DNA from 3 places in the Bilifractor sp. LCP19S3_H10 genome. Region 2 is predicted to be linked to each of the others. Evidence: riboswitches for the same ligand, from Rfam matches in the RefSeq annotation. Region 2 holds a riboswitch; each other region holds the start of a gene.

Region 1 (6,048 bases), on a different contig from region 2:
TGAAGAAGCGGTTCCCGCTGAAGACGTATTGACAGCCTCTGAGGAAGAAGCGGTCGAAACCGTTTCTCCTGTCTCTCCTGCGGAACCGGAGGTAATGTTTTCTGAATTTTCCGCTGTTTCAGAAATGGAACTGCTCTGTGCTGTTCCGGAAGATGCGGACATTGCAGCCCCGGAGGATGCGCCACATCCGGATATCAATACTGAAGCCGACAGCAGAACCGGGATCCATTGTTTCCAGAATCTATTTCTTTTTTTCATTTCTTCACGCTCTTTTCCGCTGTCAGTGCCTCAACAGCCTCTTTTTTCTCCTGCTCCGATGCGCTGTCCGTTACTTTTTTATACAGATCTTCTGCCTGATCCTGTGCATCGAAAATGATTCCGTATACCTTGTACCATTCTGCCTTTGCCAGATCATTCTTCTCATCTGCGCTTCTGTCCACAAACATGGCCATGTTCATCTGAACCGCCTGAGAGGCGAGCTTTTCAAAGGATTTCATATCCTCATCCGCGTTCTTTTCTTCCTTCGGGAGGATCTTCGAGGACTCTATCGTGAAATTCGTTTCCTGCTTAATCAGTGTTTTCAGATCCCATTTATCATAGGTGCCCGCCTGATAGATCTTTCCATCCTCACCGTCTTCTTTTTCCAGCGCAGAACGGACGGATCCATCTTCGATATCGTTATCTTCCACACCCAGGGCTTTAATATCCTCTGTTTTGCCAAGCTCTGACAGTATTTTCAACGCCTCCGGAGACGTGACAAAGGTCTTGTCCGCAGGCTGACGGATGATGATTACATCCTTCTCCAATCCGGCAGGAATTTCCTGGCTCTCAGGAACAACAAGATACTTTACAATAGGATTGGTGTAAAGCTTCTCCTCTTTCTCTTTCGGACTCGCCGCAGAAGAGGTGGAGCTTACGGATTCTTCCACGTTATCTGTCTCTGCATCGGCAGATTTCTCTGAGGAATCTGTCGATTTTGTCTTCCCGCTCTCCGAAGTGCTCTCATCTGTCTGTTCTGCCTCGTCAGAGGTATCGGTCCTTGCAGTGTCCGCAATCAGATTTACCTCAATCAGATAGATGTCATTTTCATAATTAAAAACTTTTAGTTTATTGGAATAAGTAATTTTCGTCTCGCCGGTACTCTTGATTCCTGTTATCTCAGGTGCCTTCTCATCCAGTGCTTTTGTGGAATCCTTAACAGAAGTTCCGGTCTCGCTGCTGCCGGATTCCCCGATATACAGGGTATAATCAATCCAATGCTCCGCCGACATGGCTGATGTCAGAGCACTGATTGCTGTATTTCCATTCAGATTCACCGGTATGGTAAATGTGTTGGAGCCGTTATAGGTTCTTCCTCCCACACGGACTGCCGTGTAGCTGGACGTTCCTCCGTTTGCTCTGGAGAAGGTAATCGTCGCATATGCCTGTCCGTTTACGATCTCTACTTTACTGCAGGAGATAACTGCTCTGCCGGAACCTCCAGAGTAAGAGAAGCGGTACTTACCCACTGCATTTCCGCCGCTGGTTGCACCCTTTGCGCTTTCTGCTGTTTTTGTTGTGCTGCCGAATGAAGTATTCTTTCCACTGCCTGAGCCGCCCTGGCTGCCGCTTCCTCCCTGTTGCTTTCCGGTTCCGTCCGTTACCGGCTTATAAGGATCCGACTGCCAGTCCATAGCCTCACAGGAAATAGTCATATTCGACTGATCCAGCGTAATCGTCCGCGCATACCATGCGTTCCTGTTTTTGGAAAGCGCTGCCAGAGAAAATATTCCGTCTTTTTCTGTCACAGGAATTACAAACTCGTATTTTCCGCTCTGATTCACAGAATAACCGATTCTGGCTGCGCTGTCTGATTTTGCCGCATCCGCCTGAGATCCCCTGAACAACTGCGTATAGGATGTTCCGTTCAGCGCAATTCTGAGCTTCCGATTATTCTCCGTTCCTTCCAGTGAAGCAGAGACGATCTTAAACATTGCAGGGGTCTTTTTAATTGTCAGCGCTCCTCTCCTGAATCCGCTTCCCTGCGTTTTTTTCTTCAAGGTAAGAATAACCTTATCTTCTGTAGTGTCCGCCGCCGTGTAGGAAACACTGGAAGATTCATACCCGTCCGCGGATGCGGAAATGGTGTAAGCAGCTCCTACGGTCAACGAATATTTTCCCTCCTTCGCAGAGAATGTCTGGCTTCCTTCCGCAACGGTAACATCCGCGGGAATGGCGTTACCATTCTCATCCTGCACGGAGACGGAGAGATTCATCTTTTTATCTTCAGTGCAGAAAGTAATATCTTTATAAGTTTTCCAAATAACCCTCCCTTCCATACCGGTGTTTCTGCCGGAAAATGTCATGGGCGTATTCAGCTTTACCGGAATCCAGGCCGCACTTACAGTGGAACCATCGATTACCTCCAGGCTTGTCGGAATTGTCCTGACCTTGTCATTCAGGAGATTGGCGAGCTCCTTCTTCACTTTCCCAGGATCTATTGTATTTTGCTCATAACCGGCCGCCGCGCCGATATATACGTGAGTATATTTCGAGCTGGTAAAGTAAATATGCGCTTTTGCCTTTCCATCCTTTACGACAATCTGGTCATAGTAAACTTTTTTTCCATTCGCTGATATAGAAATCGGTTCATTACTTCCCGGATAATCTCCGTCCGGCAAAGTTGTGGTGTTATCAAATTCCGGCTGTGCTGTATTTTCCAGATTAACTGTAAAGCTATAAGAAAACCATTTTCCCATCGAAGGGTTATAAGCGGAAAATGTCATTTCCGAATTCAGCGCAACCGGAACTGTTACCTGTCCTCCGCTGAATTTATAGAATCCTGCCGAAGTATTCTCCGTCTCCGCGTCCGCTTTTCCCGATGCAGTTCCGTCATAGTAGGTAGTAAATCCGGAAGTTGCGGTCAGTATCACATACGCCTTTCCGCTATTCACCAGAATCTTATCGCAGGAAAGTATTTGCTTTCCCTTGCGGTTCTTCGGCATTTTCTGGTCTGCAGGCTGATACGTCCCATCTGCAAGCGCTGTACTGTTATTATAGGAAGCCCGTACATAACTGCTTTCTCCATCTGAAGTGGCCTTTTCCGATGCAGATCCCTGTTTTCCGCCATCTGCCGCAGAAGAATTCTCTTTGGCAGCCTGCACCGTTACAAGCAGAGATGCACTGCGCCCGCCGTCTGTGGTCGTTACAGTAATCTTTGCAGTACCTTCTCTGCCTGCAGTCAGTTTTCCGTCTGCATCTACTTTTACTACGGATTCGTCCTCAGATTTCCATGTGACCGTATGATCGGCTGCATCCGCTGGCGTGATCTCAGCGGTCAGCTGATCCTGTTCAGCATCTCCTGCTACCAGAAGAAGCGCATCTTTTCCCTCTTTATTTTTAGCTATCTTATTCCGGCTGTCCTTAATTGCAACAGCAGTCACGGAAATTCTACCTGTATTCTGGCCGGAGTCCTCCGTACTTTCAGCTGCTTTTGTGTTCTTTTCCTCAGCCTGCGCATCAGTTCCTGTTGCCGCGCTGTCTGCAGCAGCCGTGTCAGAACTTCCTGCTGACGAAGCAGGAACCTCTGCTGCAGAAGAAGGTGTATCTGTCACAGAATTCTCCACTGTCTGTGCATTTTCAGACTGCTTCTGTACGGTATTCACGACTTCCGCAGAAACACTCTGTTCCTCTGCAGTCTGCTCTGCCTGCGCCTGTACCGGCTGGCTTTCCTCTTCCCTGTGATTGTCCTGTTCTGCCGGTACCTGATTATTTTCCGCTTCTTGTGTTGCAGCAGTTGTACTGTCTGGTACTCCTTCGTCAGCAAGTACAGGTGACGTCATAGAAAGCGCCATGGACGCAGAAAGAATAAAGGTCAGTAATCTGCTTCGTAATTTCATACAACTTTTCCTCCTCAAAAAAAAGCATGCACCGGGAAAGCGCATGCCAAAAAGAAATATTCTGAAAACGAACGCTCTGTTCGTCCGGAAAATTTCTCTGAAGATTCTGCTTTCCCTGGAAGCACAATCGGGTTCTATGGATTATCAGCAGGTTTCCTGGCTTGCAGTTCAGACACTTCCCGCGCCTTCTCGCATTCCCTTATGCAATGCAATGACATTCAGCGGTTAGCTCGCTGCTTACAGTGACCGGATCGCTCAGGTTTTCCACCTGATTTCCTATTGTCCGTCAAAGAGACGGCACTGATAATCATCTGCCTGTTTTCTTATTATAGCGGATTACTGATAAATTACAACCGGTAAAAAAGTCTATGCCGCAAATATATAAATCAGTATCCGACATAAATGATACATCCGACGCAGAACAGCCAGACAGGATCAAATACCTGTCTGGCTGTTAATAAATACTCCACTCGAAATAGATATCTCTATGGATCTTCATGCTCCAGAGAGTACGATGCGTGATGAATGAGATTAATAGATCATTCTGCGAATGGTAACGATCGGCTCGAATGCCGGATTGCTCTGAGTGATGATTCCGAGAGACTCATCCGCCGCATGAACGATCATGTTGTTTCCAATATAGATTGAGGTATGGCTTCCGTAGTTGATAACGTCGCCGGGCTGCATCTCACTATAAGATACGGCAATACCCTCATTCGCCTGTGTATAGGTCGTGCGGCTCAGTGAAATGCCGAAGTGTGCGTATACCTGCTGAACAAATCCGGAGCAGTCACATCCGTTTGTCAGTGAAGTTCCGCCCCATACATATGGATTTCCCACGAACTGAAGCGCATAATTTACAACATCCTGACCGCTTACTCCACTCGCTGTCGAGGCCGAAGAGGAGGTGCCGGATGAAACAGACGATGAAGCAGAAGAACCATTGTCATAGGAGGTACTGCTGTCTGCAGTACTTGTGTCTGTTGTAGTTGAACTACTCGTGTCTGCAGCACTTGTATCCGCAGTACTTGTATCTGCAGCGCCTGCATCTGCAGAAGAGCTGTCTGTTCCCGCAGAAGTATTCGCGGATGATCCGCCGGCTTCCGCAGAGGCATTTGCTGTCTGAGAAGCCGCCTGCTGTGCCGCTGCCTGCTGTGCTGCTGCCTGTTCAGCCGCAGCCTTCTGCGCTGCTTCTGCAGCTGCTTTTTGCTGGGCCTCCTGCTCAGCCTTCGCATTCTGTGCTGCTTCTTTCTGAGACTGCAGTTCGGAAATCTGAGCGTTCTGTTCCTGAATCAGGGAATAATACTCATCCGCCCTGTTCTGAGCATCCGAAAGCAGGGAATCCAGATCCTCTCCCTTTGCTTCCGCGTCCGACTTCAGAGATTCCAGGTTCTCCTTAGCGCCTTCCAGCTCCTGTTTGGAAGCTTCCAGAGAAGATTTCTGAGAAGTTTCCTGTGCCTTCAGCGTCTTTACCTTTGATACAGTCTCGGTATATGCCTCAAGCTCCTCTCTGTCGTACTTATACAGGGACTTTGTATTATCTACATTATCAAGGCCCTCCGAAAGACTGAGACTTCCGATCATGACGCTTGCCCAACCGCTGTCTCCGCCCTCCTCATAGAGATACTGTATCCGCTTCTTCATGGCCTGATACTGTGTGTCCTGATCCTTCTCTGCCTCCTCAAGATCAGTCGTTGTCTGCTCCAGCTCTTTCGTCTTCTGCTCGATCTGATCATCAAGAGAAGAGATAGACGCCATCGTAATCACAAGCTCCTGATCATATCCATCGATCTGTGAAAGGATCTGCTGCTTGTCGGATTCCATGCTGGAGATAGAATTCTGGATGTCTGTAAGATTCTGATTCGTCTCTGCCTGCTGATTCTGCAGATCACTGATTGCATTGTCCGCATTCTGAATCTGAGTGTCGAAATCATCCGCACTTACAGGCAACGGCTGTGCGCCAAGCATGGCAGCTGCAATTCCAATTGTAAGTAAACGCTTAAATCTGACCTTCAAAAATATAACCTCCCTGCGCTTAAAACTTCAGGCGCATTTTTGTAATCTTCTTGTTACACTTTCCGTAATCTTTTACAATACTATCACAGGACATCCAAAATTGCAACGGCGTGATGGGAATTTTTTACATTTTTGTTACAAAGTATTGTCTTGT
Region 2 (6,048 bases):
CGGAGCCGATATCGAGGCAGATGATGAACAGCTGCGCTTCGGTAACGGTTATGACCACAACTTTGTCTTTGCCATGGACAAGGGCGAGACGCGGAAAATGGCAGAGGTCTTCTCCTCCGTCACCGGCCTTCAGCTGGATGTATACTCCGATCTTCCCGGCATGCAGCTCTACACGGCAAATTATGTCACGCGCCACACAGCAAAGTCCGGACATATCTACGACCGAAGATGCGGATTTGCACTCGAAACACAGTATTTTCCGAACAGCATCAACATCGACGGCTTCGCAAGTCCCATTCTCCCGGCCGGCCAGAAATATGAGTCCACAACAACCTATAAGCTCAGCTTCCGCAAATGATGATTGCTTCGGACTGCCCAGTGGGAGATAGGATACGTTTTCCGGTGTTATCCCGCTGCCCCATCCGCTATCGAAACGAGATGAAACACGCTGCGCGAGTTTTATCTCGCTATCGCGACGCTCGCCGCACACGAATACTTCGCATTCGGCTGCGGCTCACTGTTCGCGTAAAAAAGGGCCTGCCGCACTAACACAATATGCTTAGTGCGGCGGCCCTCTTTTTAAACCTCTTTTTCTTAAACCTCTTTTTCAACCATTTTCCGAAACCGCTTTCCGGTCCATCTCAGCAAAAAATCCTGTTCATTCAACATATCCCCGACATCAATGAAGTGAACGCTCAGTCATGCCTTTGGAACGGGATTGGTAACGGTGACCATATGATCGTACCATTTTCCCTTTTTGCCAATCAGCGCAACGGGAAATTCCTTGTCAAGTGCCGGAACGGGAATATCAAATCCATACACATCCTCTGTCGTTCCGTCACTGTATGTGACCGTATCTACGGTCGGCTGAAGAAGCTCCGCGCCATCCTTCTGCGCATCCTCCTTTGTTCCGGCAAACAGGTTCACAATATTTTCGGAAGTCAGGCTTACATGGATGACCATTTTTCCATCCTTCACTGTCAGGGTTCCCTTCCCATCATTTGCCTCATTCACTTTAAACATCGGACTGTCGGATGTGAATTCAGCCGTATAGGTTCCGTCGGCCGGCACCTCTGCTCCCGCAGAAGCTGTTGAAGACGTTGAAACACTACCGGCAACGGTCTCCAATGACTGTCCGGCAGCATCGGATGAAGATGTGCTTAAGTCCGCGGACGATGCAGCGGAGACAACAGATGAAGCCGTGTTCTCTTCCGACTCTGACTGTGTCTCGGTCTGCGCTGCAGAAGATGTCCCCGAAGCAGAATTGCCCGTTCCGGTCCCGCACCCGGTCAGAAGCGATGCTCCCATAACTGCTGCACATAAGATTGCTGCTGTTCTCTGTTTCATTTTATTTCCCTCCTGTCATAAAAAAGAGCCATACACTCCTGTGTCTGAAACCCTATCGTCATGTATTCAAAGACATACATTCATGTATCTGAAGACATACACTTATATATCTGAAACCATACCCTTATGTATCTGAAACCATGTTCTTATGTATCTGAAACCCTGTACTTCACACATTTTCCACTTTCATATGCCGCATCGAGAATCTCCTGCATTCTCCGGTTTCCCGGACCGATTGTCACGCCGGCATCGATGATCCTGGCACAGCTTTTTACAGCCTCCAGCGTCTCGCCGACAGCGCGGTCCGAAATTTCATGAAACGGCTTTTCGGTGATCACCTGCGAGGCCAGAAGACGCGCCAGACGGTAATCGACATCATTTGTGTACAGAATTCCTGCCGCAAAGGGCATCTTCTCTTTCTGCAGCCTTCGATACACCGGTATCCCCGTTCCACAGGATGACAGTACCAGTACTTCCGGATTTCCCTCGACCTTCGGAAGCTCGATACTTCCAAACATCGGATCGAAAAAGCCGTTGTCAATTTCATACAGCTCACGGATCGTATCCTCGTGAAAAATGCTCTCCGGCGTTCCGCTCCGGAAGATCTTATCACCGTGAACACAGATAATCCGGTCAGAAATCTTCATCGCCAGATCGATCTCATGCAGCGACATCACAACCGTTATATTCTTCTGCTTCGCCATATCCCGGAGAATTGACAGAAGCTTCAGCTTATGTTTAATATCCAGAAAGCTCGTCGGTTCATCCAGGATGATGATATCCGGTTCCTGGCAGATCGCCCTTGCGAGCAGTACCCGCTGCTTCTGCCCGTCACTGATCGCGTTAAAGTCGCGGTTTCCAATCTCCTGTGCCTGAACCGCCTTCATCGCATCATCGACCTTCCGCTCATCCTCTTCCGTCAGTCGTCCCAACCGCCCCGTATAAGGATATCTTCCGGTCGCGACCACATCGTGACAGGTCATAAGCTCCGGATGCAGACGGTCCGTCAGGACAACAGCCATACGCGAAGACAATTCTCGGAACGAATAATCCGACAAATTCTTCAGATCAAAAACGACCTCTCCCTCCACAAGAGAAAGCTGTCTCGTGATGCTTTTCAATATTGTAGATTTTCCCGCTCCGTTCGGCCCGATCAGTGTAACAATCTCACCGCGCCGGATTCCGATCTCAATATCGCGGATCACAGGCTTCCCGTTATACCCGACCGACAGACCCTCCAGGTGGAGATAATATTTTTCCTCGCTCTGTACCTTCTCCATTTATCTTCTTCCCTTCTGCCGCCGTATCAGCATAAAGATCACGACCGGTGCTCCGAAAATCGAGGTCACCGTGCTGATTTCCAGTTCAGTCGGCGCAAATGCAACCCTTGCGATCAGATCACAGACCATGCAGAAGACGGCGCCTCCAAGAAAGGTGGCCGGGATGACCACGACCGGATTTGCCGTGTTCAGCGCACGCTTGATCAGGAAGGGCACCGCGATTCCCACGAAAGAAATCGGACCGGCAAATGCCGTCACCGTTGCAGAGAGGATGCTGGACAGCAGGATGAGGGCCACACGGAACTGCTTTACATTAACCCCCATGCTCTGCGCGTAGGCCTCGCCAAGCTGAAAGGCACCAATCGGCTTCGCGAGAAGGAATACCAGAGCAGACGCAGCTCCGATGATGATTCCGCCCACCAGGACATTGTCCCAGGTCATACCCGAAAAACTTCCCTGAGACCAGTTGTGAAGATTGGCGATATCCGAATCACTGGCAAATGTAACGAGGAGATTCGTCAGCGCAGTACAGATATACCCGATCATGATTCCTGCAACCAGCAGTGCCGACATATTCCGCACGCTCCGGGAAACCAGCAGGATAAAGCCGGTTGACACAAGAGACCCCGCGAACGCGGCAAGGATCATGGCCCAGGAGGACACCGCTCCGTGCCTGGCCACCACAAGAATCATGAGAAACGCGACAATCAGTTTTGCGCCGGAAGATATTCCGAGCACAAAAGGACCTGCAATCGGATTCTCGAAAAATGTCTGCAGCAGAAATCCGGACAGGGAGAGCGCCCCTCCGAGAATAGCCGCCATCAGAATCCGCGGCAAACGGATCTTCCAGATGATATTCATATCATCTCTTGACCCGCTTCGGAGAAAAACAGCTTTCAAAATCTTATCAATCGAAATATCAACGTTACCGGTATTGATATTGATTACGGTCACGACCAGAAACGCAGCTGCCAGAACGGCAAAGACCGCTGTGTATCGCATTCTCCTTTTCAGATTCTCAGCGTGATAGCTGCTGATTTCATTATCACCCATCATTCGTAAGCATGCCTTTCAACTTCAATGATCTTATACAACAAATCACCCTATACATCGTGCTACACACTGTATAAGCTACGGATTGCTCCGTGCTTCGCACTCCCGCAATCCTACAGGTGACCGACTTCGTCGGTCTGTCGCGGCGTTCGCCCCACCGCTTCACACTTTGTGTGAGCGGATGTGGCTCACTGCCCGCGCATATTCGGATTTCGCGCGTTCGCGCTTCATCCTCATACCTGTTGCCTTCGAAATCGCATACAGTCTCTTACACACGCTTCGCGCGTGACGATCCTGTCTGCGTTTTCGAAGAGCTTATACAGTAAAAGGACGAATGCCGAAGCATTCGTCCTGAATAATTAACCTGTCTCAATCGGTTCAGCCGGCAATCCGGCAGCCTCCAGGTCATCAGAATCTGCTTTCTTCGGAAGCATATCTACAAACCTCTCAGCAGTTCTCCTGGCTGACAGCTCAAGCACCGGTTCCTGTCTTCTCATGCTCTAGGACACAATGACATAACGGAATGGTTTGCTGCTCACAGTGACCGGATCGCTCAGGAATTTCACCTGATTCTCTATTCTCATACAGATCCTCTGCACTCCTGCTGTCAGGCATGTGCAGAAAATCGGATGCACTGAAAGGCCTCTCTTCAATTGTCTGCAACGATTATACGATACCGGCCGAAAAGTGTCAAATAAACCGCATCGCGGATATATGCCTTTCCTTCAGCCCTTCAATCATTCCGCCTTCTGCGGAAACTATGTCCCTTGTCCTTATACATATTGAAATCCGCCCTGGTGAGCAGCGCATCAAAGTCCGTAACCTTTCCGCGGCAGACTGCATATCCAATCGCCATACTGATCCCGTTATTTGCTGCGTTCTCACGCATATGCCGTATCAGCAGGCTGATATCCTTTTCCTCCAGCTCTTCCGTCAGAACAATAAATTCATCCCCGCCGGTCCGGAATACATACTTTTCACCTGCGCATTCCTGAAGAACCCGGACTGTTTCGCAAATCAGCACATCGCCGGCATGATGGCCCGCCGTATCGTTTGTGTTCTTCAGTCCGTTCAGGTCAACGGAAATCACTCCAAGCAGACCGTCACCCTTCCACTCGCGGATCTGCCGCTCAAGAGCCCTCCGGTTTCCGGCGCCCGTCATCTGGTCAATCATGCTTTGTTTCTCCAGCTGGTGCACGCTGTTCCTGTTGCGAATCATAATTGCTATGAAATCCGTCAGCGTGGAGAGCAGCACGCTGGTGTTACGGAAGGTGTCCTCCGCCGGATTGATAACCATCGTAAAGCCTTCTGTCTGATTCAGGATCTTCAGCTGCCCGGATATAAAGCTCCGGACATCATGGATTCGCATGGAAAAACCGGGATTTTCCTTCTGAAAGGCATCCATATCACTGACCATCACCACATGTTCTGTTGCAAACCGCATATATAGCGCCCGCAATTCCGAGAGAGGAATACTCTGCAGCTCCTCCTTCAGAGAAAAAACACCAGGTGCCGTCCATTCATAGGTGGCACTTACCGTATTGTCATCACGTTCCTCAAAGATCAGGAAGCGCTCCGATCTCATATTTTCAGAGATACATGCAATCGTCTTCTCGATTCCTGTTCCGGGATCCTCTTCCGCCATACCAAGAGAAATTGCCTCATTTGCCCGCATCTCCTGATAGATCAGCTCGTGATCCCTTGCTATTGCATGCAGATACTTGTTGATATCAAATTCGACCGTCAGCCTCAGCGTCCGGTTCTCCCATGTTGTCAGAGCAGAACGAATCAGTACTTTTGCTCCCCTTCTCCGGTTCAGGTGTGATGCCTCATACGCACAATCCTTCCGCAGCAACAGATTCGGACAGTCGCCGCAGGGAACATCCTGACCTTCCAGCACCTCATAACAGCGGCACCCGTTCAGGCTGCCATCCGGTTTTATTCCAAAATCCCTTCGGGCAGAACGATTCATATATACAAGCTCGTATGTTCTGGGATCACTGACAATGACATGTTCCGTCAGGCTGTCGAACACCTCACGTCTCAGGTCAATGTAATCCCCGACATATGGGCTGTCCCCATGAGCCGCCTTCTCCGTGCTGCTGATCCTCCGGATCAGCAGCACGAACATCTCGTCCAGGCTCATTACCTCCGACCCGTAGACAATCGCATGTGCCAGAACAGGATCAGCCTGAATACCAAGCTTTCTCCAAAGCGTCGGAAGCATTCCGGATACCCTGTCAATCTTCTCTTCAATATCTCCGCCATGATCCCTGCGGCAGAAGCACAGAAAACAGCACAGCCCGATCCGCGCAATCGCCCATTCCGGATTCATCAGTTTTTTCAGTGTCGCAGATATTTCGGTCAG
Region 3 (6,048 bases), 220 kb from region 2:
ATTCTTATGTGCACCGCGAGCCATGTTCGACTGTGACTGCGGTATCGAGACGCTCCACATTCGACTGTGACTGCAACATCGAGATGGTCCGTCTGGGACCGGAAACCCGGCCCGTAAATTTGAAATCCCGTCACAGCATCGTGCGAATCTGCTGTCCCTTAATCCAGGAAGTTACATTCTCGAAAGCCATTACCGCTCTGCGGTCAATGGATTCTCTGGTATCAAAGCCCACATGGGGAGTGCATACCAGATTCGGCGCGCCGAGCAGCGGATGGTCTGCCGGAAGCGGCGGATCCTTCTCAAACACATCAATGCCTGCCTTGATTCTGCCTTTTTTCAGAGCATCCGCAAGGGATTCCGTATCCACGACGGGACCCCGAGAGGTATTGATCAAAATTGCCCCCTGCTTCATCTCGCCGATTTCCTTCTGCCCGATCAGTCCCTTCGTCTCCGCCGTCAGCGGTGTGTGTACTGAAATGATGTCTGCCTCCTGCATCACCTCATCCAGTGTTCTGTATTCCAGACCGAGATCAAGCGCCGCCTGCTTCCGGCTGCGGCTGTATCCGATCAGACGGCATCCGAACACCTTGAAAATCTCCGCGGCACGGCATCCGATCGCCCCTGTTCCGATGATTCCTACGGTACGGCCGGCGAGTTCGTGGCCCTGTAGCCCGGCCTTGCCCTTTCCGGCCTGAACAGCGTCATTGCACAGGCTGATATTTCTGAGGCAATCCAGCGCAAGACCTACCGCAAGCTCCGCTACTGCATCGTTGCAGTACCCGCCGGTATTGGATATCCGGACATTCTGCTCCCTGCATGCCTCCACATCAACATGGTCGATTCCCACAAACGCAACGGAAATGAACTTCAGGTTTGCGTCCGCCCGGATCACCTCGCCCGGAAGGGGGTGATTCGCGATAATCAGGACATCTGCCCCGCTGCTTCTGCGCTTCAGCTCCTCAACATCCGTAGAAAAAGTATCATAGGCAGAAAACTCATGTCCCTGCTCCGTGAGCGTCTCCGCCAGACGATCCAGCGTAACTCCGTCAATGCCAAGCGGCTCCATCAATACAATCTTCATTCTGTGCCTCCATTTTAAATATCCGCTGCGCTGCAAATACAGTGCAGCATGTAAGATTTCCACTGTCCGGAAGATTCGTGTACCTTCAATGATCCTGGTCTCTCTGAATTTCCACTTGAGAGATCGCACAAAAAGTATAGTCCAAAATCACTGAAAAGGAAAGAGTGTCGTGCCCTCTGTTAACCGGCACCGGTTTTTGTGATAAAATAACCGAAATGACAGAAACGATATCCCCACCGAAAAGATCTGATCGAAAGACAGAACCAACATCATCTCTGAAGAAATATAAAAGGCAGAACCCATATCATCTCTGAAGAGATTTATTCGAAAGGAAAACACCTATGATGCATTCAGACAATCACTCCGACAGACCAAATCCGGACCGTCCTTCCGGAGATGCAGCGCCGCACAGGCGCAGGCCCCATTACAGCGGCAAGTACCCGCGAAAGTATAATGAGAAATACAAGGAGCTGAATCCCGAGAAATACGGCGAAACCATTGAAAAGGTAATCCGCAAGGGAAGCACACCCGCGGGAATGCACATTCCAATCATGGTCGATGAGATCCTGGATGTGCTGAAGATCCGTCCCGGCATGACCGGACTCGACTGCACGCTCGGTTACGGAGGTCACAGCTCACGCATGCTGGAGAAGCTGGAGGGCACAGGTCATCTCTATTCGCTGGATGCCGATCCTCTGGAAATCCGAAAGACGGAGGCACGGATGCGCGCCAGAGGCTTCGGGGAGGATATTTTTACCCCGATCCACATCAACTTTGCGAATATCGATCAGGTCTCCGCCAAGTACGGTCCCTTCGACTTTGTTCTGGCGGATCTCGGTGTCTCCTCCATGCAAATCGACAACCCAGAGAGAGGCTTTTCCTACAAGACAGACGGTCCCCTCGATCTTCGTTTTGACCCGGAAAAGGGAGAACCCGCTTCCGAGAGGCTGAAGCAGCTCACGAGGGATGAACTCGCGGGGCTTCTCATCGATAATTCCGACGAGCCATATGCAGAGGAAATCGCCGATGCTGTTCAGCAGGCACATCGTCGTAAACGCCCGCTGGAAACCACCACGGACCTTCGCCTTCTGATCGAGGAGGCGCTGACGCAAACCCGTCAGCTTCGCCATTCGCCCAGGGACGAACAGGACGAAGCAGTGAAAAAATCCTGCGCCCGGGTCTTCCAGGCACTCCGCATCGATGTGAACAGTGAATTTGAGGTTCTCTATGCATTCCTGGACAAGCTGCCCTCCGTGCTGAAACCCGGAGGCAGAGCTGCCATTCTCACCTTCCACTCCGGTGAGGACCGCCTCGTCAAACAGTCCTTTAAGCAGGGCGCCCTTGACGGCCTGTACACCGAAGTCAGCCGGGATGTCATCCGTCCCTCCCGTGAGGAATGCTACCGGAATCCGAGAGCACACTCCACAAAGCTGAGATGGGCGATCCGTTAATCCGGTATCCGGCTTTCACGCGTCCATTTTACACGCATACGGTTTCCGAACCCTCATTTTTCGCGTATCCGGCTTACGCGCGTTCATTTTACGCACATACGGTTTTCGCACCTTCATCTTTCGCGCATTCAGCTTTCGCACGCCCATTTTTCGTGCATTCACATATTCATGCCCATCCCTACGACAGAAGAAGCGTCCGGCACATGCCGGACGCTTCCTCTGTTTTACTGATATGTCTCACTGATATATCTCAGTTTGCCTCAGAAGAACTTGTAACTGTGGCGTCGCTGTCCATTGCGGCCTTTGTATGGCTTACATAGATCTGCTCGATATCCGGAATTCTTCCCATTCCTTCGAGCTGAGCATCTACGCTGTCAAAGAAGCCGGATGCATTGAACTGGCTCTTCCAGGAATCAGAATCATCGCCTGCCATATCGTTATTCGCATGATCACCTGCTACAACCATCAGATCACGCAGAATTACCTTCTTGTATCCCGCGTCATGTACCTTCTGGATAACCGCGGAGCACTCGGTATCTGCCGGCTTGCCCTCAACGGTTCCGATGAATACGTTCTTGTAACCGAGATCATTCATTTCTGTCTGCATCTGATCATAGGTGATATTCGCCTCATGAGAGGTTCCGTGACCCATGAATACAAACGCTGTTCCGTCAGCGGCAGCCGCGTCAAGGCTGTCATATCCTGCCTTCTCTACCGCTGTAGCAGTAAGAATCTTTGCGACGTTCTGCTTGTCCTCGTTTACTACGCTCGTGTCACTTCCTACCTCACCCAGAAGCGGCTCAGCGATTTTCACGGAATCAAATTTATCCGCGTATTTGCTGACGGTTTCTGTCAGCTCGTCATACTCCGCACCATGCATCAGATGGGTCGGCTGAATCAGCAGATTCTTCACGCCGTTGTCCACCGCTCTCTGAAGTGCCTGATCCATGTTGTCGATCACCTCATTATCACGCGCCTGAATGTGATTGATGATGATCTGCGCCGTGAATGCACGTCTTACAGACCAGTCGGGATACGCTGCCTGGAGAGCCTTCTCGATTCCGCCGATATCCTGCACACGGCTGTCATTATAGGAAGTTCCGAAAGAGCATACAAGAATCTCGTTTTCTCCGATTCCGTCCTCGTTGAGCGGATCATCCTTGGAGGCATCGCCGGTATCTCTTCCGAAATAATCCGGATCTGCAAACTCTCCCTCTACCAGAGCCTTCTGTGTATCCGTCAAAGCGTCCCAGGCCTCCTTTGCCGCCTTGCAGTCCTCGTCCGTAGTGTCTGTTCTCTCCTGCACATAGATCTTGTCGATCAAAGCGGCTACCTTGTCCGCTGCTGCCTGATCCGCAGATACAGAGGAGGAAGAAACCGTCTCTACTTCTTCAGAAGAAGAGGCTGCCTCTGTAACCTCCGCTGTCTCTGAAGACGTGGAAGATGCACTCGAAGATGCTGCGGATGCTGACGATGCTGCGCTGCTTGCGCTGCCACATCCGGCAATCATGGACCCGGTCAGAACCGCGGTGCATAATAATGTTACGACTTTCTTTTTCATCATGTTTCTCCTTTTTGTAGAATAATCTATATCAAGGGGCAAAACGCCCTTCGATACCATAGCACAGAACATAAACGAGATAAAACACGCTGCGCGAGTTTTATCTCGCTATCGCGACGCTCGCCGCACACGAATACTTCGCATTCGGCTGCGGCTCACTGTTCGCGTAAAAAAGAGTGACCGCCTTCTCAGAAAGCAATCACTCCGTATCTGCATATAAAAGAAACATCTGCTGAAATCCCGGATCCTCCTGACGGTCACGCTCCATCCAAAGAAACGGTATCCATAACCGCACGCCAAAGAGCGCATATCTGCAAACCAGCCGGATCACACCAGAACTCACTGATGCAACCATCAATATTCTTATGCAAACAGACTCTGCTTTCATCGGAAGCAAATCTATCGTCTTCTCAGCAGGTTTCCTGACTTGCAGCTCAAATGCCTTCCTGCGCCTTCTCATACTCCGTTGACCGGAATACAATGGACAATGCATCTGGCTCACTGCTTACAGTGACCGGATCGTTCAGGTATTTCACCTGATTCCCTATTACCCTCCATAAAAGCGGCACTGAAAAGATATGTTTTAAAGACTTTTTCTATTATATGAAATCAATTACAAAATGTCAAATCGATCCAATAAATGATTGACCGGAAATCATCTTCTTCAAAAACCGGATATGCTCCGGCTCTGTCCCGCAGCAGCCTCCGACAATCCTGGCGCCGGCATCTGTCAGCATCTTCATCTGAGACGCAAAAGCTTCCGGCCCGAGACTGTAAATCGCATTCCCCTTCTCGTCAATCTTCGGCATTCCCGCGTTTGGCTTCGCGATAATCGGAATACTGCAGTTCTTAGCCAGATATCGGATGATGCTCTCCATCTGATCCGGTCCGCTGCAGCAGTTCAGTCCCACTGCTACGGCGCCCATCGCCTCCAGAACGGCCGCGGCATCAAAGATATTTCCGTCAAAAAAGCACTTTCCATCCGCGTATACGGAAAACGTGCACATCACCGGAAGATCACAGACAGACGAAACCGCATCCAGCGCAATCGAAGTCTCATCCGCCGACATCATCGTCTCGATTACAAAGAGATCCACGCCGGCATGATACAGAATCTCTGCCTGTTCCCGATAGATCTCGAAAATTTCCTCATAGCTGGCATCTCCGCCAGCGGAATCCGGCACCATTCCCGTAGGTGCCATATCTCCCGCTACCAGAACACGGCCCTTCGACACCTCCTGTGACAGCCCGAGCAGCTTTTTGTTCATCTCTTCGGTCCCGTCCGCAAGTCCGAAACCGCCCAGAACCTTCCGGTTTGCGCCAAACGTCGGCGCGTAAATCACATCCGCTCCCGCTTCGATAAATTCTCTCTGAAGATTTTGAAGCACCTCCGGATGCTCCAGAACCCAGGCCTCTGTGCTGATTCCCTTCGGCATCCCGCGCAGCGTCAGATTTGTGCCTGTTGCTCCATCAAGACAGACGATCTTGCTATCTGTAAGTTCCCTGAATTCAGTTTTGTTCATGATTAGCCTCACTTTATAGACATTGTGGTGCCCCGCTTACAGGCAGTCGATAGATGATGAACGAGATAAAACACGCTGCGCGAGTTTTATCTCGCTATCGCGACGCTCGCCGCACACGAATACTTCGCATTCGGCTGCGGCTCACTGTTCGCGTAAATAAACGCCCAAAGATACATTGCGCCACAAACTTTTAAGCTGCGGATTGCTCCGTGCTTCGCATTCCCGCAATCCTGCAGGTATTCGCATTCTCACATTGCCTCGCCGCTTCTGTGCCGCTTATACCATGTTTTTTACGACATGTCCGTTTACTTTCGAAATTCCTCCGCAAGTCTCCGGATATATGCCGGGGTAGTTCCGCAGCATCCTCCGATCACCGACGCTCCTGCGGACACAAGTTTCTTCATGGACGAAACGAACTGGTCCGGACTGATT

The links. A riboswitch is a leader RNA that binds a small molecule or an ion and turns the genes downstream of it on or off. The one in region 2 is predicted to bind cobalamin.
Region 1: linked by a shared signal. The riboswitch ahead of ACTQZS_RS12280 (Ig-like domain-containing protein) and the one ahead of ACTQZS_RS00620 (FecCD family ABC transporter permease) in region 2 are both predicted to bind cobalamin.
Region 3: linked by a shared signal. The riboswitch ahead of ACTQZS_RS01525 (sirohydrochlorin cobaltochelatase) and the one ahead of ACTQZS_RS00620 (FecCD family ABC transporter permease) in region 2 are both predicted to bind cobalamin.

Annotation. Positions count from the first base shown of each region.
Region 1 covers NZ_JBQKFT010000018.1:1,136-7,183, reverse strand. The annotation lists gene ACTQZS_RS12285 (ABC transporter substrate-binding protein) at 1-258, opposite strand, end outside; gene ACTQZS_RS12280 (Ig-like domain-containing protein) at 255-3,878, opposite strand; cobalamin riboswitch at 4,008-4,198, opposite strand; gene ACTQZS_RS12275 (C40 family peptidase) at 4,410-5,894, opposite strand.
Region 2 covers NZ_JBQKFT010000001.1:146,048-152,095, forward strand. The annotation lists gene ACTQZS_RS00605 (aldose epimerase family protein) at 1-358, shown strand, start outside; gene ACTQZS_RS00610 (hypothetical protein) at 700-1,347, opposite strand; gene ACTQZS_RS00615 (ABC transporter ATP-binding protein) at 1,494-2,627, opposite strand; gene ACTQZS_RS00620 (FecCD family ABC transporter permease) at 2,628-3,683, opposite strand; cobalamin riboswitch at 4,113-4,304, opposite strand; gene ACTQZS_RS00625 (EAL domain-containing protein) at 4,414-6,048, opposite strand, start outside.
Region 3 covers NZ_JBQKFT010000001.1:366,409-372,456, forward strand. The annotation lists gene ACTQZS_RS01515 (2-hydroxyacid dehydrogenase) at 131-1,081, opposite strand; gene rsmH (16S rRNA (cytosine(1402)-N(4))-methyltransferase RsmH) at 1,426-2,532, shown strand; gene ACTQZS_RS01525 (sirohydrochlorin cobaltochelatase) at 2,783-4,093, opposite strand; cobalamin riboswitch at 4,489-4,681, opposite strand; gene ACTQZS_RS01530 (homocysteine S-methyltransferase family protein) at 4,717-5,616, opposite strand; gene ACTQZS_RS01535 (homocysteine S-methyltransferase family protein) at 5,922-6,048, opposite strand, start outside.